4 regions of the Streptomyces sp. NPDC015125 genome follow, and region 1 is predicted to be linked to each of the others. Evidence: riboswitches for the same ligand, from Rfam matches in the RefSeq annotation. Region 1 holds a riboswitch; each other region holds the start of a gene.
What was found. Region 1 has a riboswitch for cyclic di-AMP ahead of ACF088_RS37285 (transglycosylase family protein). Riboswitches for the same ligand answer to the same signal wherever they lie in the genome.

Region 1 (7,065 bases):
CGCGGCGGGCTCATCATGCGCGGACTGCGGTCGCTGCCGGTGGAGTTCCCGCCCGAACGCCCTGACCAGCAACAAGGTCAGAAGTGACAGAGAGTCAGGCGCGTGACCTTCGCGTGATCTGCACTACACCGACTTGTGACTACCCGTGACCCCGGCTACCTTTCCACCGACGATCGACGGGCTTCACCCGATCGGCCGAAGCGGTGATGTGGGGGACCGGTGTAACGGTGCGCCTCGTGCGCGTCGGCCGGGCGGGTACCCGTCGAGCAGCTCGCAGAGCTCGTCGTACAACTCAACCGCCGCGCGAAAGGCATCCGCATGCGTTCCGGGAACGGCCGACATCGTCGACCCCGCCAGGCACCGGCCATCTTTGTCACGGCGGGAGTGACCGGCGCAGGTTTCGCCCTGCCGCTGCTCGCCGCGAGTGGCGCTCACGCCGCCGACACCGCGACCTGGGACAAGGTCGCCCAGTGTGAGACCGGCGGCGTCTGGAGCGCGGCTTCGGGCAACAGCTACTACGGCGGGCTGCAGCTCACCCAGGAGATGTGGGACAGCTACGGCGGCTCGGCTTATGCCTCGCGCCCCGACCTCGCCAGCCGCTCCCAGCAGATCGCGGTGGCCGAGTCGATCCTCGACCACCGCGGTCCGGACGTCTGGTCGAGCTGTGCGGTGAGCGCCGGTCTGACCAAGGGCGGCCAGGCGCCGGAGGTCGACCCGGGCAGCACCGCCACTCCCTCGCCCGACCCGTCGGACGCCGACGGCTCGTCGGACCCCTGGGACACGTCCGGCCAGTCCGGCACCCCTGGCGGTTCGGACTCCGCCGGGACGCACGACGGGACCGGCGACGAGCCGTCCGACCCGACGCCTTCGCCCGATGCCTCGGACTCCGCCGGGACGCACGAGCCCGGCGACGAGGCCTCCGACCCGGCAACGCCGGGCGACCGGGCCGACGACCCGTCGCGGTCCGCCGATCCGTCCGACGACCCGTCGCGGTCCGATGAGCCGTCCGATGACTCGTCCGCCGGTCCGTCCGACGGTGGCAGCCGTACGGACACCACCGGCACGCCGCGGGAGACGCCCGCGAAGGGCAAGCACCGCGGCGGCGCGGGCGACGGGGGTGCCGACGACGGCGGCAGGTCCTCCGGGGGCCGGCATGCCTCGCGTGGTGACGCCGAGCGCACCGGCCCGGCGGCCGATGGCGACTACACCGTGCGCCCGGGTGACACGCTGTCAGCCATCGCGGCGGCCCACCGGCTGTCCGGCGGCTGGGCCGCCCTCTATGACCGCAACGAGGACGTCATCGGCTCCGACGCGGACCTGATCAAGCCGGGCCAACTGCTCGATCTCGGGCACAACGCGGGGTAATTCGCCGCCCTTCGCCCGCTTTTGGGAAAGTGAGACAAGGGTCTCGTTGACTGTGGTGGACCCCGGTGTGTGCCGCCTCGGCAAACCGGGGTTCACCTGCGGGTATGTGACCTTCTCGTGATCAAAAACGGTCAACTTGGTTCAGATGGTGGGGTTTGAACCCCAAGGCCATTACTGCTTAACGTCAGGACCGCTCGCCAAAGCGGGCCCTTTGATCACACGCCGAATCCTGCCGGTGATCGGAGGCAGTTGACGCGCAAGCGCCGAAGGCAGGAGCGGGGGACCCAAGGTAAGTGCCGGCCCCACCCGTGAAAGCGGGTCAACCGGCTTGGGGTGAAGCCACGTGCGCCACGCGCACGCGGCCGGGCGATTCTCACAGCCCGAACCCGACAGCTCACCTCGTAGGCGTCGGTGAGGAAACGAACCAACCATGCTGATCATCAAGGGCAAGCACCGTCGTCCGTCCAAGGCCGTCCGCGTCGCCACCCTCGCCGGCATCGCCGGTGCTGCCGTGGCCGTCCCGCTGATGGGCGCCACCTCCGCCTCCGCCGCCTCCGTCTCCACCTGGGACAAGGTCGCCCAGTGCGAGTCCGGCGGCAACTGGTCGATCAACACCGGTAACGGCTACTACGGTGGCCTGCAGTTCTCCAACTCCAGCTGGGCCGCCGCCGGCGGCACCAAGTACGCCGCGCGTGCCGACCTGGCCAGCAAGTCCCAGCAGATCGCCGCCGCCGAGAAGCTCCTCGCCATCCAGGGTCCGGGCGCCTGGTCCTGTGCCGGTGCCGGCAACCTGACCTCCGGTGGCCCCGCCGCCGACGTCGACACCTCCGGCTCCGCGCAGACCAAGTCCGCGCCCCAGCAGGACCAGGGCTCCGCCAAGGCCGAGACGAAGAAGGCCCCGGCCGCCCCCGAGCAGCACGCCTCGCGCTCGACCGAGCGCAAGTCCATGGGCCACGGCAACTACACCGTCAAGGCGGGCGACACCCTCGCCAAGATCGCCAAGGCGCACGGCACCGACTGGAAGTCCGTCTACAAGGCCAACAAGTCGGTCATCGGCGGCAACCCGAACCTGATCTTCCCGGGTCAGAAGCTCAACGTCTGAGTCCCCTCTCACCGGGACCGGGCGGGTTCGAGCGGCGGGCCCCCCTCCTCGGTGAGACCACTTCCTCCGTGAGACCGCCCCGCCCGGCGCGCCCTTCCCCCCAGCGCGTCGCGGCGGGGTTTCTCCTGTCCGGTGCCGTGACCGGGCCGCCGCAGCCGAGGCGGCCGCACGCCGGTGACCGGCTACGTTCCAGGTTTTTTCCCGTTCAGTGAATAGTGCCCTCAAATGTCCCGAGAACTGGGCCTTTGGGAAGTTTTCCGGCCCGTTCCGTCCCACGGAGCGGGCCAAGGGCAGGCGGACGCACCCGGGGCCGTTAGGCTCGTGCGCAGAACGCCAGACACCCACGAAGGAGACAACGTGCCGTCGATCGACGTCGTCGTAGCCCGCGAAATTCTCGACTCGCGAGGTAATCCCACGGTCGAGGTCGAGGTCGGCCTCGACGACGGCAGCACCGGCCGTGCCGCCGTGCCGTCCGGCGCCTCCACCGGCGCCTTCGAGGCCATCGAGCTTCGTGACGGCGACCCGAACCGCTACCTGGGCAAGGGCGTGGAGAAGGCCGTCCTGGCCGTCATCGAGCAGATCGGCCCGGAGCTCGTCGGCTACGACGCCACCGAGCAGCGGCTGATCGACCAGGCCATGTTCGACCTGGACGCCACCGACAACAAGGGCTCGCTCGGCGCCAACGCCATCCTCGGCGTCTCCCTCGCCGTCGCGCACGCCGCCTCCGAGGCCAGCGACCTCCCGCTGTTCCGCTACCTCGGTGGCCCGAACGCGCACGTCCTGCCCGTCCCGATGATGAACATCCTGAACGGCGGCTCGCACGCCGACTCCAACGTGGACATCCAGGAGTTCATGATCGCCCCGATCGGCGCGGAGTCCTTCTCCGAGGCGCTGCGCTGGGGCGCCGAGGTCTACCACACCCTCAAGAAGGTCCTGAAGGAGCGCGGGCTGTCCACCGGCCTCGGTGACGAGGGCGGCTTCGCCCCGAACCTGGGCTCCAACCGCGAGGCCCTCGACCTCATCCTGGAGGCCGTCAAGCAGGCCGGTTACGCCCCCGGCCAGGACATCGCGCTGGCGCTGGACGTCGCCGCCTCCGAGTTCTACAAGGACGGCAAGTACCAGTTCGAGGGCAAGGACCGCTCGGCCGCCGAGATGACCGAGTACTACGAGGAGCTGGTGGCGGCCTACCCGCTGGTCTCCATCGAGGACCCGCTGTTCGAGGACGACTGGGCCGGCTGGAAGGTCATCACCGACAAGCTCGGCGCCAAGGTCCAGCTCGTCGGCGACGACCTGTTCGTCACCAACCCCGAGCGCCTCGCCCGCGGTATCGAGGAGGGCTCCGCCAACGCGCTGCTGGTGAAGGTCAACCAGATCGGCTCGCTGACCGAGACCCTGGACGCCGTCGAGCTGGCCCAGCGCAACGGCTTCAAGTGCATGATGTCGCACCGCTCCGGCGAGACCGAGGACGTCACCATCGCCGACCTCGCCGTCGCCACCAACTGCGGCCAGATCAAGACCGGCGCCCCGGCCCGCTCCGAGCGCGTCGCCAAGTACAACCAGCTGCTGCGCATCGAGGAGATCCTCGACGACGCCGCGGTCTACGCCGGCCGCTCCGCCTTCCCGCGGTTCCGCCACGGCAGCTGACCGCAGACGGCCCGCTGCCCGCCCGACCGGGGCAGGGGGCCGATCGGGCGAGACAACCGCCCAGCACCCCGTACGTCCCCGGCGACGGTCCCGTACCGTTGCCGGGGACGTGCCTGCTTGAAGCAGTCAGGCGTCCGTCAGTGAAGGGGAGACGACGTGCCCGCGGACCGGTTCTCGACCGCGACCCGACTCAAGGCGCTCGGCGAGCAGGCCGCCGCCCGCGTCTACCGAGCCCGCCCGCCCCGCCGCAACCGCCTCACCGGCCGCGCCGCCCTGCTGGCGCTGGTGATGTGCTCCCTGGTGGTCGCCCTCGCGTACCCGATAAGGCAGTACGTCTCCCAGCGCTCCGACATCGCCGACCAGCGCCGCAAGGCCCAGGACGCGGGCGCCGCCCTCGACCGGCTGCGCGAGCAGAGGGCCCGCTGGCAGGACCCCGACTACGTACGCCAGCAGGCCCGCCGGCATCTGCACTACGTCATGCCGGGCGAGACCGGCTATATCGTCCAGGACGGCTCCGGCACCGGCTCCGCACCGAAGGGGCCGCAAGCGGCGCAGCGCCCCTGGTACGAGAATCTGTGGGACACCGTCGACGCGGCCGACCGGCGGTAGCCCCCGGCTGCCCGTACCGCCGCCGGACGGCAGCCCGTAGTGTCGGGGCCGGACGGCCCGCCCCGCCGCCACCTCACCACTCACCTCACCGAAAGCGCACATGGACACCCCCCCGCCCCAGACCGAGCCCACCGAGCCCACCGACGCGGACATCGCCGCCTTCCGGGAACAGCTCGGCCGCCCGCCGCGCGGCCTGCGCGCCATCGCGCACCGCTGCCCCTGCGGGCAGCCGGATGTCGTCGAGACGGCGCCGCGCCTGGAGGACGGCACGCCCTTCCCCACGCTCTATTACCTCACCTGCCCGCGCGCGGCCTCCGCGATCGGCACGCTGGAGGCGAACGGCGTGATGAAGGAGATGACCGAGCGGCTGGCGGCCGACCCTGCGCTGGCCGCCGCCTACCGGGCCGCCCACGAGGACTACATCCGGCGGCGGGACGCCATCGAGGTGCTGCAGGGCTTCCCGAGCGCGGGCGGTATGCCCGACCGGGTCAAGTGCCTGCATGTCCTCGTCGGCCATTCGCTGGCCGCCGGGCCGGGCGTCAACCCGCTCGGCGACGAGGCCCTGGCGATGCTGCCGGAGTGGTGGAAGAAGGGGCCGTGCGTGACCCCCTGCCAGGACACCTGTGACGGCCCGGACGCCCCCGGAGCCCAGGACGCTGCCGAAGGAGACGCCAAGTGAAGCGGGTCGCCGCCATCGACTGCGGTACGAACTCCCTCCGGCTGCTGGTCGCGGACGTCACGGTGCCCGATGGCGCCGTCGGCCCGGGGGCGGCGGGTGAGCTGAAGGACCTCGACCGCCGGATGGAGATCGTCCGGCTGGGACAGGACGTGGACCGCACCGGGCGGCTGGCCCCCGAGGCGCTGGAGCGCACCTTCGCGGTCTGCCGCGAGTACGCCGCAGTGATCAAGGGGCTGGGCGCGGAGCAGATCCGCTTCGTGGCGACCTCCGCCTCCCGGGACGCGGAGAACCGTGAGGACTTCGTCCGCGGCGTGCGGGACATCCTGGGCGTGGAGCCCGAGGTGATCACCGGCGACCAGGAGGCGGAGTTCTCCTTCATCGGCGCCACCAAGGAGCTCACCGGCCGCGCGGATCTCAAGCGGCCCTTCCTGATGGTCGACATCGGCGGCGGCTCGACGGAGTTCGTGCTCGGCGCCGACTCCGTCCGCGCCGCGCGCTCGGTGGACGTCGGCTGTGTACGGATGACCGAACGGCACCTGGTGCACGGCGGTGAGATCAGCGACCCGCCGACCCCGGGGCAGATCAGCGCCATGAAGGCCGATATCGCCGCGGCGCTGGACCGGGCCGCGGAGACCGTCCCGCTGGACGAGGCCGCCACCCTCGTGGGCCTGGCCGGCTCCGTGACCACGGTCGCCGCGATCGCGCGGGGCCTGGAGGGGTACGACTCCGGGGCCATCCACCACTCCGTGATCTCGCTGGCCGAGGTCCGCGAGATCACCGAGCGTCTGCTGTCCTCCACCCATGCCGAGCGCGCGGCCATCCCCGTGGTGCACCCGGGCCGGGTCGACGTGATCGGCGCGGGTGCGCTGGTGCTGCTGTCGATCATGGAGCGGACGGGTGCCGGGGAGGTCATCGCCAGCGAGCACGACATCCTCGACGGCATCGCCTGGAGCCTCGCCGGCTGAGGGGCGCAAGAGAAGCGGCAGAGGCCGGCAACGGCCTCTGCCGAGGAGCCTTTTGAGCGGGTGCGATGCCCGTCCGAGCGCACTTCAGGGGCTCCGGAAGGCTCCGGGGAGGGGTCGGCGGAGGGGGCGGCGGAGAAAGTTCGTGAAATCCTTCACATGAAAAAGCCTCCCGTTGGGCGAACAATCTGATCGTCCGACCCTCATTCGAAGGCTCCAGGGCGTCTCGACCCGGAAAATGCGCGGCTGCCGGTGCGCGGGCGGTGTGCTCACGGAGATGGTGGTTCACCCGTTCGGCGGGCGACAATCCCTGATCAACAGGGGTCTCCAACGCCTTGCGTCATACGGTGGTTCCGGTTTGGACTATGGCGTCGGTCACGAAGCCGGCGGAGTGTAGCAGATGCCTCCCGGTTGCTTGTGAAGGGGCTCACGAGCGACCCCCCATGTGGGGGTGGATACTCGATTGCATGAGCACCACGGAGCGTCCCAGGATCCTCGTTGTAGGCGGTGGGTACGTAGGCCTGTACGCGGCACGTCGCATCCTCAAGAAGATGCGGTACGGCGAGGCGACCGTCACGGTCGTCGACCCGCGCTCGTACATGACGTACCAGCCCTTCCTCCCTGAAGCTGCAGCCGGCAGCATCTCCCCCCGCCATGTCGTGGTGCCGCTACGACGTGTGCTGCCCAAGGCGGAGGTTCTCACC
Region 2 (7,065 bases), on a different contig from region 1:
TGGCCACCGCTCCGGTGGCGGCGACCGTCCGTACGGCCGCCGTGACGACCACCGTGGCGCCACGACCGGCTCCGGCGGCCGCCGTGACGACAAGCCGCGCTGGAAGCGCAACGGCTGATCACACACGTTGATCACACGCGTTGATCGCACACGCTGATCCGCAGGGCCCGTACGGACTCAAGTCCCGTACGGGCCCTGTGCGTTGAGGGGTGGACAGGGGCCCGGTCCGGTTCGCCGACGGGCTCCGTGGCACCCTTCCGGGCAGCCCGATCCCTAATGCCTTCGGGCTGCGGCACATCCTCGGGCTATGCTGCTCGGTGCGGGCCATTAGCTCAATTGGCAGAGCAGTGGACTTTTAATCCATTGGTTCAGGGTTCGAGCCCCTGATGGCCCACCAGAAGAGGACGGCAGAGCCGTCCGGCCTGCTGAGGAGCGCCCCGAGGCCCGGACCCCATGCGGTCCGGGCCTTTCGTGTGGGCGGGGCGCCGCGGGCGCTCAGCCGAGGGCGCACAAGTGGCCCCGAAGGGAGCGGTCTTGTGCGGGGGCCGGCGGCGCCGTGACCCGTCCGGCCCCCGACGATTCGCCGCCCGGCGCCGTAGCGGAAACGCTGGGGACGTCGACGCGGCCGCCACCACGGTGCTCGTACGGACGGGCGGGAGTGGGAAGAGGCCGGTGCGGATGCTCCAAGACGAAGCGCCCCCCAAGGACGACGGGGGACGGCAGGTGCGCCGTGGCCGGCGGCCGAAGCTGTCCGGCCGCCACCTGGTGCGCCGGCTTCCCGCCCTTCTGATCGCCGGCGGCCTCGCCGTCGGCATCGCCACGCCGGCCGGCTACACCGCCGCCCCCTTCTTCTGCGCCGCCCCGCTGATCGCCGCGTCGCTCTCCTCCCTGCGCAGCACCGCGCTCACGGCCCTGGCCGCCGTGCTCGGCGAGATCTGGGCCGTCACCTACCGCGGCGCCCTTGAGGACTACCAGGAGTCCGCGGCGGAGAGCGCCATGGTCTTCGTGGTCGCCCTGCTGGCCCTCGGCCTCAACCGGTTCGCCCGGAGGAGCGATGCCCATCTGGCGTCCGTACGGGACATCTCGGAGGCCGCCCAGCGCGCCGTACTGCCGACGCCACCCGAACAGCTCGCCGGCCTCGCCGTCGCCGCCCGCTACGTCGGTGCGCGGGCGGATGCCCGGATCGGCGGCGACCTCTATGCGGTGCAGGACACCCCGCACGGCGTACGGCTGATCGTCGGCGACGTACGGGGCAAGGGGCTGGAGGCGGTGGAGGCCGCGGTGATCGTCGTCGGTGCCTTCCGCGAGGCGGCGGAGCAGGAGACGACGTTGGAGGCGGTGGCGGGCCGGCTGGAGCGGGCGCTGCAACGCGAGGGCGGACGGCGCGCGGGGCTCGACCAGTTCGAGGGGTTCACCACCGCCGTCCTCGCCGAAATCCCCGCCAACGGGCAGTCCGTGCTGCGCGTGCTCAACCGCGGCCATCCGTCCCCGCTGCTGCTCACCCTGGACGGCGGGCTGCGTGAGCTGGTGCCCGCGGTGCCGGCGCTGCCGCTGGGCATGAGCGAGGTGGCGAGCTGGCCGGACCGGTCGGACGAGACGTTCTTCCCGGCCGGCGCCCTGCTGCTGTTCTTCACCGACGGGGTGACCGAGGCCAGGGACCTGCTGGGCCGCTTCTACCAACCGGCGAGCAGACTGCGCGGCCGGCGCTTCCCGGGGCCGGACGCCCTCCTGGACACCCTCGTCGAGGATGTCGCGCGGCATACGGGCGGCGCACCGGCCGACGATATGGCCCTGTTGGCGGTGCAGCGGCCGATGAGGGCGTAGGGGGCGCAGGGGGCGTAGGCCTCTGGCACGTCCTCCTCGATCACGGGGGCGGCGCTCAGGCCCCTGGCACGGCTCGTCATGCCCTCTCCGGCAGCACGTCCTCCGCCCCCGGGAGCCGGTGCAGGCTTTCGCCGCGCGGACCGGTGAGCGCGACCGGACGCTCGTCCAGGGCAAGGGTCAGCAGCGCGTCATCCGGGCGCGGCGAACGGTGCGCCGGCGCGGAGATCCAGGGCAGGACGGAGTGGTGCTCGTGGGAGATCCAGTGTCCGCCGCCGGGCCGTCCGCGCAGCAGCGACCGTACGAGATGCGCGAACTCCTCGCGGCGGGCGGGCGCGAGGCAGGCCAGCGCGGCGCTGTGAAAGATGACCAGCGTCGCCTCGGGTGGTGCCTCGGCGGCGAGCGCGGGCAGCTCGTGGAGCAGATCGCCGCGCACGAGTCGTGGCCGCGGCGCCGGCCGCACCGCCTCGACGGCCGCGGACAGCCGCGCCGCCCGCTCCTCGTCGCCCGGCCAAACGAGCGCCTGCAGCCAGCGCAGATCGTCCGGTTCGTCGGCCGGGTCGAGCGGATCGAGGCCGATACCGGCCCGCCAGGCGATCCGCGGCATCCGGTCCCGGCCGGGCAGCTCGTCGGCCGTCCACTCCGTACGGCACTCCAGCACCAGCGGACTCTCCGGCGCCCCTGCCTCTGCCTCGGTGAGAAGGGTGCCGCCTCGGAGGGGGCCGCCCGCGCACTCTCCCCCGTCGTCCTCGTACCGGTGCAGGTAGCGGTAGCGGTAGCGGTCGGGATGCAGACACAGGCCCGCCGACGTGCCGACCTCCAGCAGTGCCAGCGGCTGCGGCAGGCGGGCGAGCAGCGGCAGCAGCGTCGCGCAGTGGGCCGGCTCATCGGTCCGCGACGAGCGCTGCATGATCACCGCACGCACCTCGTCCCAGTGCCGTACCGTCCACTCGCGCCAGCGGCCGTACGCCATGTCGCCGCGCGGTCCCAGCTCGGCGTGCGGGCCGTCGAGATAGCGGACGGCGGCGAGCAGAAGGTCCGGCTGCTGAGCGCCGCCGGCCGGCAGCGACCCCGACAGCAGATCGCAGAACTCCGGGTCCTGGCTGATTCGCGCGCTCAGCTCTTCATGCGCCGCGGACCGCCCCCGCGCTTGACGCCAGGAGAACTCCCGGTACCGCTCCGCCAACCCCCAGGTGCCGACAACGGCGCGCTCGACGTGACGGGTGTTCCCGGTGTTCCCGACGTTGACGGCCATGATCCGACGTTACTGCTCTCACGTTCCGTGACCGAGGGGCACCCCTCCGCATAACGACTGGTGCACAATCGCCGCGAGATCGTTTAGGAGTGGACGGTCAACTCGCCCGGTTTGTGGCCGTACTGGACGAAAAAGTCCACGCCAAAGCTCTTGCGAAGCCGCTACGAAATCCCGGGAAGGCTTGGAATTCGACTGCGATCTCTATTACTGTCCGATAACGCAGCGCGGTCGTCCCAGCCGTCGCAAGAGGCGGCACCGCGCGCCGACGCCGAATCCCGCACGCGCTTTTCACGCACCTCCAGCACCTCGAACTGCACCAAGGGAACCGGGGAACCACTTCCTTGGGGTGAATCGGACGCTCTCCGCCAGCGGGCGCCCGTAGGAGACCTTCCTGCTCCGAACCCGTCAGCTAACCCGGTAGGCGAGAAGGAAGGAAAGGAGAGCGCCCCCGTGGCGTCCAACAGGCCTGCCCCCGAGGGTCCGTCCGCCTACGACCTCGATGACCGAGGTGCCTTCCCGGGCCCCGGTGATGCGGACAACATCAACGACGGACCGTGGGAGGAATGGAATCCCACCGAGGATTCCGTCCGCTCGGTCCGCGGCAAGCACCGGGTGGCCAAGCAGCGTGGCGGCGGACTCGCCCGCGGTGGCACGGTCCTGGGCGTCGGCGTCATCGCGGCGGTCGGTGCCGGCGGCATGGCCACGGCCGAGGGCCGCCCCCCGGTGGCGATCTCGATGCCCGACGTCGGCGGAATGGCCGACGACCTCGCCGACAAGCTGCCGGACGCCAAGTCGCTTCCCGGCGTCGGTGATCTCATATCGGACGAGGGCACGGACTCGGACGAGGGCACGGACTCGGGCGCGGCTTCGGATGCGGGCACGGCTTCGGCCTCGGACTCGGGCGTGGGCACGGCCTCGGACTCGGGTGCGGGCACGGCCTCGGACTCGGGTGCGGACGCCGGCGAGGCACTGCGCAGCCGCATCCTCCAGCAGGCCGACGCGCAGCAGGGCGCCGCCGACCAGGAGGCCCGCGAGGCCGCCGAACACACCGCCTTCCAGACGGCCGCGAAGGCAGCCGACGCCCACCAGAAGTCGGCCGAAAAGGCCGCAGCAGCCAAGAAGGCGGCGGAGTTGGAGGCCAAGCGCGAGGCCGAAGCAGCGGCCCGTCAGAAGGCGGAGGCCGCCCGCCTCGCCAAGCTGGCGAAGAACTTCATCGCTCCCGTCTCCTCGTTCACCCTCACCGCGAGTTTCGGCCAGGCCGGCGACCGCTGGGCGGCGGACCACACCGGACAGGACTTCGCCGCGCCGACCGGCACCCCCGTCAAGGCCGTGCACTCCGGCACCATCACCCAGGCCGGCTGGGCCGGCTCGTACGGCTACCGCATCGTCCTCACCCTCGACGACGGCACCGAACTCTGGTTCTGCCATCTGTCCTCGATGGTGAAGACCTCCGGCAAGGTCAACACAGGCGATGTCATCGGCCGCGTCGGCGCCACCGGCAATGTCACCGGCCCGCACCTCCACCTGGAGGTGCGCCCCGACGGCGGCGATCCGATAGACCCCATGCCGTGGCTGCGCGATCACGGCATCAAGGTGTGACGCATGGTCTTCAGCTTGTGACGCGCGGCCTTGACGCGCGAGGCACGGCCGGCGGCCTCAATGGGCGTATGTAGGACGGAAGTTGGCTTCCGAGGGGTGTCCGGGGGCGTCGCGGGGCGCCGGGAGCGTCGGGGGGAGCGGAAGGAATAACTCCGCTCCCCTCGACGTTGCCACCACACATGACTGCGACACACACCCCCCGAAATCGTCAGTCCCTCGGCTCGCTCTCCGTCTCCCCGCTGTCGCTTGGCGGCAACGTCTTCGGCTGGACGGCCGACGAGAGCGAATCCTTCGCCGTGCTCGATGCCTACGTCGCGGGTGGCGGCAACTTCATCGACACCGCCGACGTCTACTCGGCCTGGGTCCCCGGCAACAAGGGCGGCGAATCCGAGACCGTCCTCGGCAACTGGCTGGCCTCCCGCGGCAACCGCTCCGATGTCGTCATCGCCACCAAGGTCGGTGCCCACCCGGACTTCAAGGGTCTGTCCGCCGCCACCATCAAGTCCGCGGTCGATCTCTCCCTCTCCCGTCTGCGCACCGACTACATCGACCTCTACTACACCCACTACGACGACGAATCGGTCGAGGTCGGGGAATTCCTCACCGCCCTCGACGACCTCGTCCGGGCCGGCAAGGTCCGCGAGATCGCCGCGTCCAACATCTCGGCGAAGCGCCTGGAGGAGTCCCTCGCCTTCTCCGCCCGTGAGGGCCTGGCCCGCTACGTCGCCCTCCAGCCGCACTACAACTTGGTCTCCCGGGACACCTACGAGGGCGAACTCGCCGACACAGCCGCCCGCCACGGCCTGGCCGCGGTCCCGTATTACGCCCTCGCCTCCGGCTTCCTGACCGGCAAGTACCGCCCGGGAACCACCGTCGACAGCGCCCGCTCCGGCGGCGCGCTCAAGTATGCGGACACCGACCGCGGGCAGCGCGTCCTCCAGGCCCTCGACACCGTCGCCGCGGCCCACGAAGCCGAGCAGGCCACCGTCGCCCTCGCCTGGCTCGCCGCCCAGCCCACCGTCGCGGCTCCCATCGCCAGCGCCCGGACGGTGGAGCAGCTGCCGGCGTTGCTGGCGGTGGGGGATCTGACGCTTACGGAGGCGGAACTGGCGCTTTTGAACGAGGCGTCTGCCTGAACGAGGCGCCTGAACGGAGGCGTCTGCCTGATCCACGAGAGACGGGGAGGGGGCGGGCCACCCAGGCACCGCCCCCTCCCCGCGCTCCGCTCCCGCTCTACTTCCGGCGATCGACCGCCACCCACGACGCGAGCGCCACCCCGCCCGCCACCGCAAACACCGAAGGCCAGGCCCCGATCTTCTTGGCCAACGGATGCGACCCGGCAAACGCCGCCACGTACGCCCCGCTCAGCGCCGCCGCCGTCGCGGTCCCCGCCTTCTGCTGCCACCCCTTGGCCGCCACGACCCCGGCCGCAGCAAGCGCCACCCCGCCGACCGGCCGCTTCTTGGTCCAGCGGGCGGTGGCGTAGCCGCCCACCAGGCCGGTTGCTGCGATCACACTCGTCGGTACGCCGGCCATCACGGAGACCTCCACATCAGGGGACAACTGTGACGACCTTACGTGGGGAGTCCATGGGGCTCGGGGAGTCCATGGGACTCGGACGTTGCTCTGTGTGATGCACCGCGCTAGGCGCGGACGTTCCCGTCCGGGTGCTGAACGCTGGCGACGAAGTCCTGCCATGCCCCGCAGGTGAAGTGGAGTATCTGGCCGCCGGGAACCTTCGCCCCCTCTCCGGAAAATTGATGGCAGGGAGGGGGCGCGGAAGGCTATTCTGTCGCGCCGTTTATGTGTTCGTGGTGCTCTCGGTGATACGCGAGGTATTTGGCATTTATGACATGTCCGGGGATCTCGCGTAGTTGGTAGGTTCGAGGTTCGGAGCCTCGTTGCGTAACGGACCGGTCATCGTTAATGATCAGCATTCCGAAGTCGAAGGCCGTGTGGTGGTTTGGGCACAGGCACAGAACATTATCGATCTCATCGGGACCCTCGTGCGGGTGACCGAGTGGCTTAATGTGTGCAGCTTCAGCGTAGGCGCCCGTAGGGGTTTCAATGCGCAGTCCGCATACTTGGCAAGCGTATGCGTGGATCTTCTTTACGTAGTCGGCTACCTTGGTGCTTCGGATGATGCGCTGCGTGGAGGTTTCCTTGCGGCCGGGGATGGCATTGCCAGCCGGGAAGGAACGCGTGATGTTCGTGGCGGCCTGTTTGTCGACGGAGCCGATCGCGCGGAGTCGATAGCGCCAGACGAGGAAGTTCGATTCGCCGCGTTGGGACCAGCACTCCTCCACTCGGTAGAGGCCGTCGTACCGGAGTCCAACCGCCGGTGAGTGTCGAAGGTCACCTCCCGCGCCGCGAATCACGCGCACAGGTGC
Region 3 (7,065 bases), on a different contig from region 1:
GCTTCGCCGCCGAGGGCCCGACCCCCGAGGAGATGGAGCGGGCACAGGCCCAGCTGGAGCGCGAATGGCTGGACCGGCTGGCCACGGTCAGCGGCCGCGCCGACGAACTGTGCCGCTTCGCCGTCCTGTTCGGCGACCCGCAGCTGGCGCTGACCGCCGTGCGGCGCGTTCTGGACATCACTCCAGAGGAGGTGCAGGCGGTCGCCAAGGCCCGGCTGCGCCCCGACAACCGCGCGGTGCTCGTCTACGAGCCCACCGAGCCGACCGACGCCGCCGAGACCGAGGAAGGGGAGGCGGACCAGTGAGCGACGCCACCACCCACGCCGATTCCCCCGTGAGCAGCATGGACTTTCACCCGCAGCCCCAGGGCGGCGCGCCCAGGCCGTGGGCCTTCCCGGCCCCCGACCGCAGCCAACTGCCCAACGGGCTCACCCTCCTGACCAGCCACCGCCCCGGCCAGCAGGTCGTCGCCGTCGAGATCAACCTCGTCGCTCCGCTGGAGGCCGAACCCGAGGGCCTGGACGGCGTCGCCACGATCATGGCGCGTGCCCTGTCCGAGGGCACCGACAAGCACGACGCGGAGGAGTTCGCCGCCGAGCTGGAGCGCTGCGGCGCCACCCTGGACGCGCACGCCGACCACCCCGGCGTACGGGTCTCCCTCGAGGTGCCGGCGTCCCGGCTGCCGCGTGCGCTCGGTCTGCTCGCCGACGCGCTGCGCGCGCCCGCCTTCCCGGAGAGCGAGGTCGAGCGGCTGGTGCGCAACCGTCTCGACGAGATCCCGCACGAGCTCGCCAACCCGGCCCGGCGTGCGGCGATGGCACTGTCCAAGGAGCTCTTCCCGGCCACGTCCCGTATGTCACGGCCGCGCCAGGGCACCGAGGAGACCGTCGGACGCGTCGACGCCGCGGCCGTCCGCGCCTTCTACGACGCCCACGTACGGCCCGCCACGGCCACTGCCGTCATCGTCGGTGACTTCACCGGGGTCGACCTGGACGCCGCGCTCGCCGAGACGCTCGGCGCGTGGAGCGGCTCGACGGCCGAGCCGCTGAAGGCCTCGCCGATCGTCGGCGACGACACCGGCCGTGTGGTGATCGTGGACCGCCCCGGCGCCGTCCAGACGCAGCTGCTCATCGGGCGTATCGGTGCCGACCGGCACGACCGGGTGTGGCCCGCACAGGTCCTCGGCACGTACTGCCTGGGCGGCACCCTCACCTCCCGTCTGGACCGTGTTCTGCGCGAGGAGAAGGGTTACACCTACGGGGTGCGCGCCTTCGGCCAGGTGCTTCGCTCCACCGCTCCCACGTCCCCCGAGGGGGCCACGGGTGCCTCGCTGCTCGCCATCAGCGGGTCGGTCGACACCGCCTCCACCGTCCCGGCGCTCGACGACCTGTGGAACGTGCTGCGCACCCTTGCGGCAGAGGGGCTGACGGACGACGAGCGGGACGTCGCCGTACAGAACCTCGTCGGGGTCGCGCCGCTGAAGTACGAGACCGCGGCAGCCGTCGCGGGCACCCTCGCCGATCAGGTCGAGCAGCACCTGCCGGACGACTTCCAGGCGCAGTTGTACGTCCGCCTCGCGGAGACCGGCACGGTCGAGGCGACTGCGGCGGCCGTCAACGCCTTCCCCGTGGACCGGCTGGTGACGGTCCTGGTGGGCGATGCGGCGCAGATCGCCGAGCCCGTCAAGGCGCTGGGCATCGGTGAGGTGACGGTCGTCAGCGGCTAATTTCCTCATGTGACGGAAGGTCACATATCGACAAAGCAACTCCCGTGGCGATGGTCTGCCGCGGGAGTTGCCGTATGTCCGGTTTGTTGCGGCCGGCGCCTCGGTTCTTGTGGCATCCCGCACAAAAAAGCGGTTCTGTTTGCCGATTGAAAGTTGCCCCGTTTAGCGTCGGTCCGGCTGTTCGTCACAAGTCCGCCACAACCGTGGCACCGGACAGTCATCGCCGAGTCCCCGTACGGCGCGAGCCAGGGGAGCCGGGGACCCAGAGTCCCTTGGGGTGAATCGGACTCCCCTCCGGAGGAGCCCGTAGGAGACCTTCCTGCTCCGAACCCGTCAGCTAACCCGGTAGGCGAGAAGGAGGGAAAGGACAAGCCAGTACATGGCGTTCATCCGTGCCACCGGGAAGCACCGTCGTACGAGCCGCCCCGTTCGGACGACCCGCAACATCGCCGGCATAGCCACCCTCGCGGCCGGCGGTGTGGTCGCCTCCGTGGCCTCGCCGGCGCTGGCGGCCACGGACGAGGCCCGCACCCACGACACCGGTCTGCAGCAGGCCGTCGTGCTCGGTGACGAGCTCGCCAACCACGTCGCGGCCCAGGCCGACGCGCAGCAGGCCGAAGCGGAGGCCGCGGCGGCGAAGGCGAAGGCCGAGGCCGTGGCCAAGAAGCAGGCCGAGGAGGCCAAGCGGCGCGTCGAGGCCGCGCGCAAGGCCAAGGAGCGCGCCGCCCGCGAGGCGGAGCGCAAGCGCCTCAACACCTTCGTAGCCCCCGTGGCGGACTCCTACGTGTCCACCTCGTACAAGGCCTCCAGCGGCCTGTGGTCCTCGGGCAGCCACACCGGCATCGACTTCCACGCAGCCTCCGGCACCTCCGTTCACGCCGTCGGCACGGGCACCGTCGTCGAGGCAGGCTGGGGCGGCTCGTACGGCAACAACATCGTGATCAAGATGAGCGACGGTACGTACACCCAGTACGGTCACCTCTCGTCGCTCGGCGTCTCGGTCGGCCAGCACGTCACCCCGGGCCAGCAGATCGGCCTCTCCGGTGCCACCGGCAACGCCACCGGCCCGCATCTGCACTTCGAGGCCCGTACCGGCGCCGACTACGGCTCGGACATCGACCCGGTCGCGTACCTGCGCTCGCACGGCGTCAACGTCTGATCTCCCGCCCCGTCCGGTTGCGCGCCTCCAGGGGCCCGCGCCGCACGAGCATCCGCCCGAAGCCCCGGCTCCACGGCCGGGGCTTCGGCGTATCCGGCGCCGCGGTCGGTGTGCAGGGGATACGCCGCGCCCCCGCCAACTTCCGGCCAAAAAATTTCCATGAATAACCGGAGTCCGCCGGAAAGGCGTTCCGGTCGAATAGAGTCACGGAAAAGTCGCCGACCGGCGGCGTTTCCAGGGGATTACGGCGGAGGCACGGAAGATGCGAGGCCATATTTCCGCTCATGCGGTGTGCACGGCGATTCGCGATGACATCGTCTCCGGTGCGCTGGCGCCGGGGAGCCGGCTGATCGAAGAAATCCTTGCGGCCCGGTACGGCGTCTCCAGGGTGCCGGTCCGTGAAGCGCTGCGGACCCTGCAGTCCGAAGGGTTTGTCACCACCCGCCACCACGCGGGCGCCTGCGTCGCCGAGCTCACCGACCAGGAGGCCGCCGATCTCCTCGACGTCCGCGCCCTGTTGGAGCCGCTGGGCGCCGCCCGCGCGGCCGCCCGCCGTAGCCCGGCCCACCTCAAAGTGCTCCGCGGCCTGGTACGGCTCGGCCGAGAGCGGGCCCGTCACGGCAGTCCAGCGGATCTGCGCCAACTGGACGGATGGTTCCACGAGACGCTGGCCCAGGCGGCCGGCAGCCCCAGTCTGACGGCGCTGCTGACCCAGCTGCGGCGCAAGATCGAGTGGGTGTACATCGTGGAACTGCCCGCCCGTACAGGGGAGTCGTGGGACGAACACGGTGCGGTCCTGGACGCGGTGGCCCGGGGGGATGCGGAACGGGCCCGCGCCCTGATGGCGGCTCATGTCGAGCGCTCCCTCCCGGTGTACCGGCTCCGTCGCCCCGCCAAGGCAGAGGTGAGGGATCCGAAACCGCCCGTCAACACGGCCCGCGCCCGCCCTTAACAATCGCCCCGTATACAAAGAAGTGCGGAATGGGCTTCGGGGTACGGGATTGCGTTTTCGTCCCCGCCCACCTTCCGTGTGTATTTGTGCTGCCATACGCGCTGTCATATGTGCGGCACCGGAGGCATGGAATAGCGCCCGCTTCTTTGCGTCCTCGATATCAAGGCACCGTTTTTGATATCGGGGCATCCGGGTATCCGGAAATTCTGCGTCCGGGTCGCGGTCGGTCATGCCCGTACGGGCTCGGTCGCGAGCGCGCGCACCGATATCCCGGGCGCAGCGAACGGATTCCGGTACAGCCGGCTTCCGGTGGGGCGAAGCTTCCGGTACGGCGAGGGTCCCCGTGCGACGAAGGTCCCGGCACAGCGAAACGGCCCCGCCGCGGCGACCGGTCACCGGTCGCCGCGGCGGGGCCGCAGCAGCAGAAGCTCTGGGGACTCAGACGGTCTCGGGGAGCTCCTCGAGACCCTCGGCGACGAGCTTGGCCAGACGGTCGAGTGCCGCTTCGGCGCCCTCGGCGTCGGAGGCCAGCACGATCTCCTCACCGCCCTGGGCGCCCAGGCCCAGGACCGCGAGCATGGAGGCCGCGTTGACGGGGTTGCCATCAGCCTTGGCGATCGTCATCGGAACGCCGGAGGCGGTGGCCGCACGGACGAAGATCGACGCGGGGCGGGCGTGCAGGCCCTCGGCCCAACCGACATTGACGCGGCGCTCTGCCATGGTGTTGCCCTTCAAAGTCGTGACTGTTGTCTAGACCAGTCTCTCACGCTGCCGGGAGTGCCGGGCAGCCCTTTGTCCTGGCCTTTTGCGGCCATGGGGCTCCCCAAGGGAGGTCCGGCAGGTCGACCGGAGCGTACGTCCCTACGGCATCCTCAGCCTGCCCCGCACCCCGAGCGTACGCGCGCCGAGCCGGTTGTCGGTGGCCGGTCGTACGCTGTCCGCATGCAGAAGCCGCCGGACCACGCGTACCCGACCCACTGGGAAGCCGACGTGGTGCTGCGCGACGGCGGCACGGCGCGGATCCGCCCCATCACCCCCGACGACGCCGAGCGGCTGGTCTCCTTCTACGAACAGGTCTCGGACGAGTCGAAGTACTACCGCTTCTTCGCCCCGTACCCGCGCCTGTCCGACCGTGACGTGCACCGTTTCACCCACCACGACTACATCGACCGGGTAGGACTCGCGGCCACCGTCGGCGGCGAGTTCATCGCCACCGTCCGCTACGACCGGATCAACGACCAGGGGCTGCCCGCCAAGAACCCCGAGGACGACCAGGCCGAGGTCGCCTTCCTCGTCCAGGACGCCCACCAGGGCCGCGGTGTCGCCTCCGCCCTCCTGGAGCACATCGCGGCCGTCGCGCGCGAGCGTGGCATCCGCCGGTTCGCCGCCGAGGTGCTCCCCGCGAACTCCAAGATGATCAAGGTCTTCACGGACGCCGGCTACACCCACAAGCGCACCTTCGAAGACGGAGTGGTCCGCCTGGAGTTCGATCTGGAGCCGACCGAGCAGTCCATGGCCGTGATGCGCGGCCGCGAGCAGCGCGCCGAGGCCCGGTCCGTGCAGCGGCTGCTCGCCCCGGGCTCGGTCGCCGTCATCGGCGCCGGCCGCGCCCCCGGCGGCGTCGGCCGTACCGCGCTGCGCAGCCTCCTGGAATCGGGCTTCACGGGGCGCGTGCACGCCGTCAACCACGCCTTCCCCGAAGACATGCAGCGGCTGCAGCCCGAAGAGGTGCCGGCCGTCCGCACCCTGCGGGAGATCCCCGACCCGGTGGACCTCGCCGTCATCGCCGTCCCCGCGGAAAGCGTCCCGGACGTGGTCCGCGACTGCGGCGAACACGGTGTCCAGGGCGTGCTGATCCTGTCCTCCGGTTACGCCGAGGCGGGCCCGGACGGCCGGGAGCGGCAGCGGGCCCTGCTCCGCCAGGCCCGTTCGTACGGTATGCGGCTCATCGGGCCCAACGCCTTCGGTCTGATCAACACCGCCACCGACGTCCGGTTGAACGCCTCCCTCGCCCCCCGGATGCCCGGCGCCGGCCACATCGGCCTGTTCACCCAGTCCGGTGCCATCGGTATCGCGCTGCTCAGCGGACTGCATGCGCGCGGGCCCGGTGACGGCGGTATCGCGGGTATCTCCGCCTTCGTCTCGGCCGGCAACCGCGCCGATGTCTCCGGTAACGACCTGCTCCAATACTGGTACGACGACCCGGACACCGATGTCGTGATCCTCTACCTGGAGTCCATCGGCAACCCGCGCAAATTCGCCCGGCTCGCCCGCCGCACCGCCGCCGTCAAACCGGTCGTGGTCGCCAAGGGGGCCCGGCACAACGGCACTGCCCCGCCCGGCCACGCCGTGCCCACGGTCCGCGTCCCCGACAGCACCGTCGCCGCCTTGATGCGCCAGGCCGGCGTGATCCGCGTCGACACGGTCACGGAGCTGATCGATGCCGGTCTGCTGCTGGCCTCCCAGCCACTGCCGGCCGGCCCGCGCATCGCCATCCTCGGCAACTCCGAGTCGCTGGCGCTGCTCGCCTACGACGCCTGCCTGACCGAAGGGCTGCGCCCGCAGAGCCCCCGTGTGCTGCCCTCGGCCGCGACACCGGACGGCTTCCGGGCCGCGCTCGCCGAGGCGCTGTCCGGCGACGGCTGCGATGCCGTGGTCGTCACGGCCATCCCCTGGGTGGGGGAGGGGGCCGCCGTCTCCCCGGCCGACAGCGAAGGCGCCGCACTCGCCGCAGCGCTGCGGACGGCCGCCGAGGCGCATCCGGAGAAGCCGGTGACGGTCGTCCACCTCGCCATGGACGATCTGGCCGAGACACTCGCCGCACCCGCACCCGCACCCGCACCCGCACCCGCACCCGCACCCGCGCAGTCGCCCGAGCCCGCGGCCCCCGCCCGGGACGAGCCGGCCCGCCCCGCGGGCCCGACCCCCGCCGCTGCCCGGTCCGCCGAGCCCCCGCAGCCGGCGCACGGCCCACCGAACCGCTCACGCCCCCTGAGCCCCCCGGGGCCGCCGCCCACCCTCGCCGCACGTCAGCCGGACCCGGCCGGCGACGCCGCCACCCCACCCCGGCCCCGCCCGGCGCCGCTCCGTATCCCCGCCTACCCCGCCGCCGAGCGCGCCGTGCGCTCCCTTGCCGAGGCCGTCCGCTATGCCGCATGGCGCCGGGAGGCCGCCGAGCCGGGCCGGGTGCCCGAATACGACGACATCCAGGAGGCGGCGGCCGGCGCC
Region 4 (7,065 bases), on a different contig from region 1:
GGGACACCACCGTTTGGGGCGAAACCCCGCACTTCGACACCGGTCGGCCCGCCACCGGTCAGGGCGACACCGGGCAGCTCGACGTCCATCAGCTCGACACCGGGCAGCTCGACGTGAGCCAGCTCGACACCCAGCAGTTTGCCGCCCAGCAGTTTGCCGCCGACGGCTTCGAGACCGACGTTTTCGAGGCCGGCCGGCCCGAGACCCACGGCGGCTCCCCCGGTGCGGGCGGTCGCTCCGACGGCGGCACCGACACCGGCGATGCCGCTGCCGTGGCGGACGCCATGACGCAGGCCATGCCGGTCACCGCCGCGGCCCCCACCGCGCGGCGGGTCGCCGGGCCGGACGCCGGAAAGGCCGTCCGTGGCCGCGGCCGGAAGCGCCCGGTGAAGCGGTCGGCACTGCTGACCGTCGCCGTCCCCTCGGTCGCCGCCATGGGCGTGTGCGCCGTGGCCGCCGCGTCCGTCACCGGATTCACCGGGGACGACAAGAGCGAGGCGACCGCCCAGGCCGCGCCCGACGCGGGCGCCGTCAAACCGTCCGCGGCCAACAACAAGCTCGACACCCAGCTCGCCGGGCTCAGCGCCAGCGCCGACGACTTCCGCGACCGGGCCAGCCGCACCCAGGAGCGGATCGACCTCAAGGAGCGCCAGGCAGAGGCGCGGGTGCGCAAGGCGAAGGAGGCGGCGCGCAAAGAGGCCATGCGCCCCAAGTTCGTCCTGCCGGTCACCCAGCACGGGCTGAGCGCCACCTTCGGCCAGGCCGGGGTGAACTGGATGTCCGTGCACACCGGCATCGACTTCCCGGTCAGCTACGGCACCCCCGTGATGTCCGCCACCGACGGCACCATCCGCACCCAGTGGAACTCCGCCTACGGGAATATGGCGATCGTGACCGCGCCCGACGGCACCGAGACGTGGTACTGCCATCTGAGCAGCACCAAGATCCGATCCGGGTCGGTCAAGGCCGGTGAGCAGATTGCCTATTCGGGTAATTCCGGCAACTCCACGGGACCGCATCTGCACTTCGAGGTGCGCCCCGGCGGCGGCGCGGCGGTCGACCCGCAGCCGTGGCTGCGCGATCACGGCCTCAACCCGAACTGAAGCGCGGCCTCCACCCGCACCGACCGCGTTCCACCGTGCCGCCGTGCCGCCGTTCTCCCGTGCTGCCGTTCCGCCGGGTGACGATCCCCGTCACCCGGCCCGCGCGGCTCCCCGTTACAGCTTCTCCACCGGCGCATACCGCAGCAGCAGCCGCTTCGGCTTCTCGCCGCCGAAGTCGATGGTCGCCTCGGCGTTGTCGCCGCTGCCCTTGACGCCGACGACCGTGCCGAGCCCGAAGCTGTCGTGGGTGACCCGGTCGCCGATGGTCAGCGGGACGACCGGACGGTCGCCGGCGCGACGGGTCGCGAAGCCGCTCGGGCCCTTGGCGCGCGCCGACGAGAACGTGGAGCCGAAGCCGCCTCCTCCGCCGCCGCCTGCCGACATGCCGCCCATCGACGCGGACGGCGTCGCCGGGCCCGTACGCTTCCACTCCAGGTAGTCGACCGGGATCTCCTCCAGGAACCTGGAGGGCGGGTTGTACGAGGGCTGCCCCCAGGCGCTGCGCATCGTCGAGCGGGTGACGTAGAGCCGCTCGCGGGCGCGGGTGATGCCGACGTAGGCGAGGCGTCGCTCCTCCTCCAACTCCTTGGTCTGGCCCAGCGAGCGCATATGCGGGAAGACGCCGTCCTCCAGGCCGGTCAGGAAGACGGTCGGGAATTCCAGGCCCTTGGCGGTGTGCAGCGTCATGAGGGTGATCACGCCGCTGCCCTCCTCGTCCTCGTCCGGGATCTGGTCGGAGTCGGCGACCAGCGCGACCTGCTCCAGGAAGTCGGAGAGCGTGCCGGGGCCCGGGGCGGCAGCCCCCGATGTCGCAGCTTCGCCGCGGTCCTGCTCGAACTCCAGGGCCACGGCGGCGAGTTCCTGGAGGTTCTCGATCCGGGTCTCGTCCTGCGGGTCGGTGGAGGCCTGGAGTTCGGCGAGGTAGCCCGTGCGCTCCAGGACCGCTTCCAGGATCGTGGCGGGGCCGGCACCGGACTCGACGATGGTGCGCAGCTCCTCCATGAGGACGTTGAAGCGCTTGACGGCGTTGGCGGAGCGGGCCGCCATGCCGTACGCCTCGTCGACCCGGCTCAGCGCCTGCGGGAAGGTGATCTTCTCGCGCAGCGACAGGGCGTCGATCATCGCCTCGGCGCGGTCGCCGATGCCGCGCTTGGGGACGTTCAGGATGCGGCGGAGCGGGACGGTGTCCTCGGGGTTGCTGAGCACCCGCAGATAGGCGAGGACATCGCGGACCTCCTTGCGCTCGTAGAAACGCACCCCTCCGACGACCTTGTAGGGCAGCCCGACCCGGATGAAGATCTCTTCGAAGACCCGGGACTGGGCGTTGGTGCGGTAGAACACCGCGACGTCGCCGGCCTTGGCGTCACCGGCGTCGGTCAGCCGGTCGATCTCGTCGGCGACGAACTGCGCCTCGTCGTGCTCGGTGTCGGCGACATAGCCGGTGATCTTGGGGCCGGCGCCGGCGTCCGTCCAGAGGTTCTTGGGGCGGCGGTTCTCGTTGCGTTCGATGACGGCATTGGCGGCGGACAGGATCGTCTGCGAGGAGCGGTAGTTCTGCTCCAGCAGGATCGTGGTCGCGTCCGGGTAGTCCTCCTCGAACTGGAGGATGTTGCGGATCGTGGCGCCGCGGAAGGCGTAGATCGACTGGTCGGCGTCACCGACGACGCACAGCTCGGCGGCGGATTCGGCGGGGCCGACCAGCTCGCGGACGAGGGTGTACTGGGCGTGGTTGGTGTCCTGGTACTCGTCGACGAGGACGTGGCGGAAGCGGCGGCGGTAGTGCTCGGCGACATCCGGGAAGGCCTGGAGCAGATTGACCGTCGTCATGATGATGTCGTCGAAGTCCAGGGCGTTGGCCTCGCGCAGCCGGGCCTGGTACATGGCATACGCCTCGGCCAAGGTCTTCTCGAAACCATCGGCAGCCGTCCCTGCGAAGGTCTCCTCGTCGATGAGCTCGTTCTTGAGGTTGGAGATCTTCGCGCTGAAGGACTTGGGCGGGTAGCGCTTGGGGTCCAGGTCCAGATCGCGGCAGACCAGGGCCATCAGGCGCTTGGAGTCGGCGGCGTCGTAGATCGAGAAGGAGGAGGTGAAGCCCAGCTTCTTGGACTCGCGGCGCAGGATGCGGACGCAGGCGCTGTGGAAGGTGGAGACCCACATGGCGTTGGCGCGCGGGCCGACGAGCTCCTCGACGCGCTCCTTCATCTCGCCGGCGGCCTTGTTCGTGAACGTGATCGCGAGGATCTGGCCGGGGTGGACATGGCGCTCGGCGAGCAGATGCGCGATGCGGTGGGTCAGCACCCGGGTCTTGCCGGAGCCGGCACCGGCGACGATCAGCAGCGGGCCGCCGGTGTGCACCACGGCGGCCTTCTGCTCGTCGTTGAGCCCCTCCAGCAGCGTCGCCGGGTCGAGGGCGGGACGGGCGGCGCCGTCGCGGTAGTACGCCTCTCTGGGCGGAGGCGCGTCGAACTTCCCGCCGAAGAGGTCGGCGGGGATCTCCTCCGGGGCCGGGCCGTGCTCGTCCTCGGGAGGGGGAGGGTGCTCCTCCTCTCCCTTGTGGCCGAGGTCCGCCAGGAAGCTGTCGTCAAAGAGGCTGCTCATCGCCCACCGAGTCTAGGCCGCCGCACTGACAGCCCGCGGCCCAGTAGCCGATCGCGGCCCGCTTTCGGAGCGGCCGTGGCACCGCGGCAGGTCAGGGGGCCGGGGTCGGCACAGATCGGTCGGCGGCTCGTCTACCCGAATCAGACATCTGCCACAACAACCCCCGCATCGCGTTCAGGTCACAAAAAGGTTTCGGGCATATCGAACATCAGCCTTCACAGGAGCCACACGAGTTGGCTAACGTCCTCGCTCAGGCAGCCCGCCTCCCCGTGGACGACAGCGTCCGCACGGGCCGCCCACGCCGAGTCCGGCCCTGCCTCAGGCACCCGGAGCCGGGGACCCACCAGCACCACCGGGGTGAATCGATCCGGACAGCCGTCGCCAGCGGACATCCGGACCGTAGGGCAAGCCTTCCGTCAGCGACACCGCCCGAACCCGACAGCTAACCCGGTAGGCGGTCCACGGAAGGAGTCGCCGGCCTTGGCGTCGCATCGCAAGCCGCGCACCAGCATTCTCACCTCACCCGGAGGACGCCGTACGGCGGTCGGGCTCACCACCGCCGCCCTCGCCTCGGCCACGCTGCTCTCGCAGTCCGCCGACGCGGCCCCCCGGGCGCCCAAGCCCAGCATCGAAGAGGTCAAGCAGAAGGTCGACGGCCTCTACCACCAGGCCGAGGTGGCCACCCAGAAGTACAACGCCGCCAAGGAGCACGCCGACGACCAGCGCGACCGCGTCGACGGGCTGCTCGACGCCGCTGCCGAGCGGGCCGAGAAGATGAACGAGGCCCGGCGGCGGCTGGGCACCTTCGCCGCGGCGCAGTACCGCAGCGGCGGCATGAACCCGACGGCACAGCTGATGCTCGCCAAGGACCCGCAGCAGTTCTTCGACCGCAGCCACCTCATGGAGCGGCTGACCGGGCGACAGAAGGAGGCTGTCTCCGACTACCAGGAGCAGCAGGCCGCGGCCGCCCGGCAGCGGGCGGAGGCCACCCACGACCTGGAGCGGCTGCAGACGTCGCAGGCCGCGCTCAAGGAGTCCAAGCAGTCCGTCCAGCAGAAGCTGGCCGAGGCCCGGCAGCTGCTGTCCGAGCTGACCGCACAGGAGAAGGCGCGGCTGGCGGAACTGGAGCGCCAGAAGGAGGCGGCGGCCAAGCGCAAGGCCGAGGAGGAGGCCCGCAAGCAGCAGGAGCGCGAGCGCCAGCGGCAGCACGACGGGGGCGGCCCGTCCGGCGGTCAGACCGGTGGCGGCGCCGACAACGGCGGCTCGACCGGCGGTTCGTCCTCCGCCCAGGCCGGGAAGGCGCTCGCCTTCGCCCGCTCCCAGATGGGCAAGCCGTACGTATGGGGCGCGACCGGACCCAGCTCCTACGACTGCTCGGGGCTGACCCAGGCGGCGTGGAAGGCGGCCGGCGTCACACTGCCGCGGACCACCTGGGACCAGGTCAAGACCGGCCAGCGGGTCGCCACCAAGGACCTCAAGCCCGGTGACCTGGTCTTCTTCTATGACGACATCAGCCATGTGGGCATGTACATAGGCGGCGGCAAGATGATCCACGCCCCGCACCCGGGCGCCAACGTCCGGGAGGAGTCGATCTACTACATGCCGATCTACGGGAGCGTCCGCCCGGGCTGAGGCCCGGCCCCCGCTCCCCCGTCGGACCACCCCCCACGGCCACCCCCCACACGCCACCGCGCGGCCGTCGCCTCCGGACGAGGAGTGCGATGACCGCGCGGTGTGCCGTGGAGGAGCCTGTGCGCCGCCGCCCGAAGCCCTGTTTCCGGGGAGCCCGCCGTTCCGCTCAGGTCCAGAGCACGGCGATGAAGATGTTGGCCACCGTCAGCGCACCGACCGCACCGAAGAGCGGCGGGGCGATCTTCTCCTCGTCCCGCTTGACGTAGACCAGCGCCAGGATGACCACCAGAACGGCCATCTTGATGGCGAGCTTGACGGTGTTGAGGCTGTGACCCTCGGCCTGGTTGAGGCCGACCAGCACGATGCCGGTGACCAGCATCGTCAGCGCGCCGTGCAGCATCGCCGGCACAAAGCGGGCGGTGCCCGCGCCCATCGCCTTCATCTGGGTCAGAAAGCCGCCCAGCAGGGAGGCGATGCCGATGATGTGCAGGCCGACGAAGAGATTGATTACTACGTCCATAGTGCTGGATCGTAGCCGCCGCATAGCACGGCCCTTCCGGCAGGGCGCCCACAATCGCCGCTTCGGTCAGGCCGGGCCCGGTCCCGGCCGTGCGGCCGTGGCGGCATGGTCACCCGCGCGCCGACCGCGGTCGAAAGCGAACAATCCCGGGCAAGCGGACTCATCACCGTGACACCCAGGCTTAGCGTCCTCCTCCAGGCGGTCGACTCCCCGCCCTCGCCGGCCTCCCACCGGCGTCCTGTCGGCCGCCCCGCCGTGAGGTGCGGCGGTGGTCCGTTCCCTCGTGACGGACCGCCGCCGGGCCCACGGGCACCAAGGGAAGGAAGTGACGGCCACCGTGGCCTCGCACCGCAAGCCCCGGCAGCATCCGCTCGCCGCGCTCACCGGCGGCTCACGCAGCGCACGCACCGCCCGCACGGCCGCCACCCTGGCCCTGGCCGGTGCCGCCACCGCCACCGGCTTCACTCCGGCGGAAGGCGCCCCCGTCGCCGCTGTTGTCGACGGCACCGGCCAGGCCGCGCACCGGCTCACCCCCGACCGGGTCAAAGACCGGGTCAACGCGCTGTACCAGGAGGCAGAGGTGGCCACGCAGAGCTACAACGGCGCGAAGGAAGCCGCCGGCGCCGCACGCGAGGAGCTGAGCCGGCTGCAGGACGAGGCGGCCCGCAGAACCGCGGAACTGAACGCCGCCCGCAGCGAACTGGGCACCCTGGCCGCGAGCCAGTACCGCTCCGGCGGCGTCGACCCGACCGTACGGCTGCTGCTGTCCGCGGACCCGCAGCGCTATCTGGACGGCGCCGCGGTCCTGGAGCGTACGGGCAGCCACCAGGCGACCGCGGTGGCCGGATACGCGCGCCGGCTCGGCAGCGTACGGCAGGTCCAGCGGCGGGCCGAGGACACTGCGGAGCGGCTGGCGGGCACCGAGGCGGCGCTGAAGAAGCACCGGGTCACGGTCGTCCACAAGCTGGGCGCCGCCGAGCAGTTGCTGAACCGGCTCACCGCGGAGCAACGGCAGCGGATGGCGGGCCGTGGCGGTGCGCACGGCGGCGCCGGCCGGGGCCCCGCGGACCGCGGGACGGGGTACGGGGACGGTCTCCCCGGCACGGTCCCCGCCGGTCCGGGAGCCGCCGCGGCCGCGGCGCAGGCCCCCGACCCCCGGGCCGCGCGGGCCGTCGCCTTCGCCTACGCCGCCCTCGGCAAGCCGTACGTCTG

Region 2: another riboswitch for cyclic di-AMP. It lies ahead of ACF088_RS34775 (peptidoglycan DD-metalloendopeptidase family protein); the one in region 1 lies ahead of ACF088_RS37285 (transglycosylase family protein).
Region 3: another riboswitch for cyclic di-AMP. It lies ahead of ACF088_RS32260 (M23 family metallopeptidase); the one in region 1 lies ahead of ACF088_RS37285 (transglycosylase family protein).
Region 4: another riboswitch for cyclic di-AMP. It lies ahead of ACF088_RS04755 (NlpC/P60 family protein); the one in region 1 lies ahead of ACF088_RS37285 (transglycosylase family protein).

The regions. Positions count from the first base shown of each region.
Region 1 covers NZ_JBIBVF010000029.1:12,467-19,531, forward strand. Annotated here, with positions in the region: gene ACF088_RS37275 (cytochrome P450) at 1-87, shown strand, start outside; gene ACF088_RS37280 (transglycosylase family protein) at 385-1,365, shown strand; cyclic di-AMP (ydaO/yuaA leader) riboswitch at 1,576-1,788, shown strand; gene ACF088_RS37285 (transglycosylase family protein) at 1,796-2,467, shown strand; gene eno (phosphopyruvate hydratase) at 2,825-4,111, shown strand; gene ACF088_RS37295 (septum formation initiator family protein) at 4,268-4,720, shown strand; gene ACF088_RS37300 (DUF501 domain-containing protein) at 4,821-5,399, shown strand; gene ACF088_RS37305 (exopolyphosphatase) at 5,396-6,364, shown strand; gene ACF088_RS37310 (NAD(P)/FAD-dependent oxidoreductase) at 6,829-7,065, shown strand, end outside.
Region 2 covers NZ_JBIBVF010000025.1:20,970-28,034, reverse strand. Annotated here, with positions in the region: gene ACF088_RS34795 (DEAD/DEAH box helicase) at 1-118, shown strand, start outside; tRNA gene ACF088_RS34790 (tRNA-Lys) at 322-397, shown strand; gene ACF088_RS34785 (PP2C family protein-serine/threonine phosphatase) at 679-1,824, shown strand; gene ACF088_RS34780 (DUF2332 family protein) at 1,901-3,076, opposite strand; cyclic di-AMP (ydaO/yuaA leader) riboswitch at 3,360-3,515, shown strand; gene ACF088_RS34775 (peptidoglycan DD-metalloendopeptidase family protein) at 3,527-4,675, shown strand; gene ACF088_RS34770 (aldo/keto reductase) at 4,855-5,811, shown strand; gene ACF088_RS34765 (hypothetical protein) at 5,909-6,211, opposite strand; gene ACF088_RS34760 (YDG/SRA domain-containing protein) at 6,460-7,065, opposite strand, start outside.
Region 3 covers NZ_JBIBVF010000021.1:119,415-126,479, forward strand. Annotated here, with positions in the region: gene ACF088_RS32250 (M16 family metallopeptidase) at 1-305, shown strand, start outside; gene ACF088_RS32255 (M16 family metallopeptidase) at 344-1,726, shown strand; cyclic di-AMP (ydaO/yuaA leader) riboswitch at 1,938-2,093, shown strand; gene ACF088_RS32260 (M23 family metallopeptidase) at 2,106-2,885, shown strand; gene ACF088_RS32265 (GntR family transcriptional regulator) at 3,148-3,837, shown strand; gene ACF088_RS32270 (HPr family phosphocarrier protein) at 4,276-4,557, opposite strand; gene ACF088_RS32275 (GNAT family N-acetyltransferase) at 4,780-7,065, shown strand, end outside.
Region 4 covers NZ_JBIBVF010000001.1:1,080,727-1,087,791, forward strand. Annotated here, with positions in the region: gene ACF088_RS04745 (peptidoglycan DD-metalloendopeptidase family protein) at 1-1,103, shown strand, start outside; gene pcrA (DNA helicase PcrA) at 1,218-3,701, opposite strand; cyclic di-AMP (ydaO/yuaA leader) riboswitch at 3,991-4,174, shown strand; gene ACF088_RS04755 (NlpC/P60 family protein) at 4,182-5,333, shown strand; gene ACF088_RS04760 (hypothetical protein) at 5,500-5,853, opposite strand; gene ACF088_RS04765 (NlpC/P60 family protein) at 6,179-7,065, shown strand, end outside.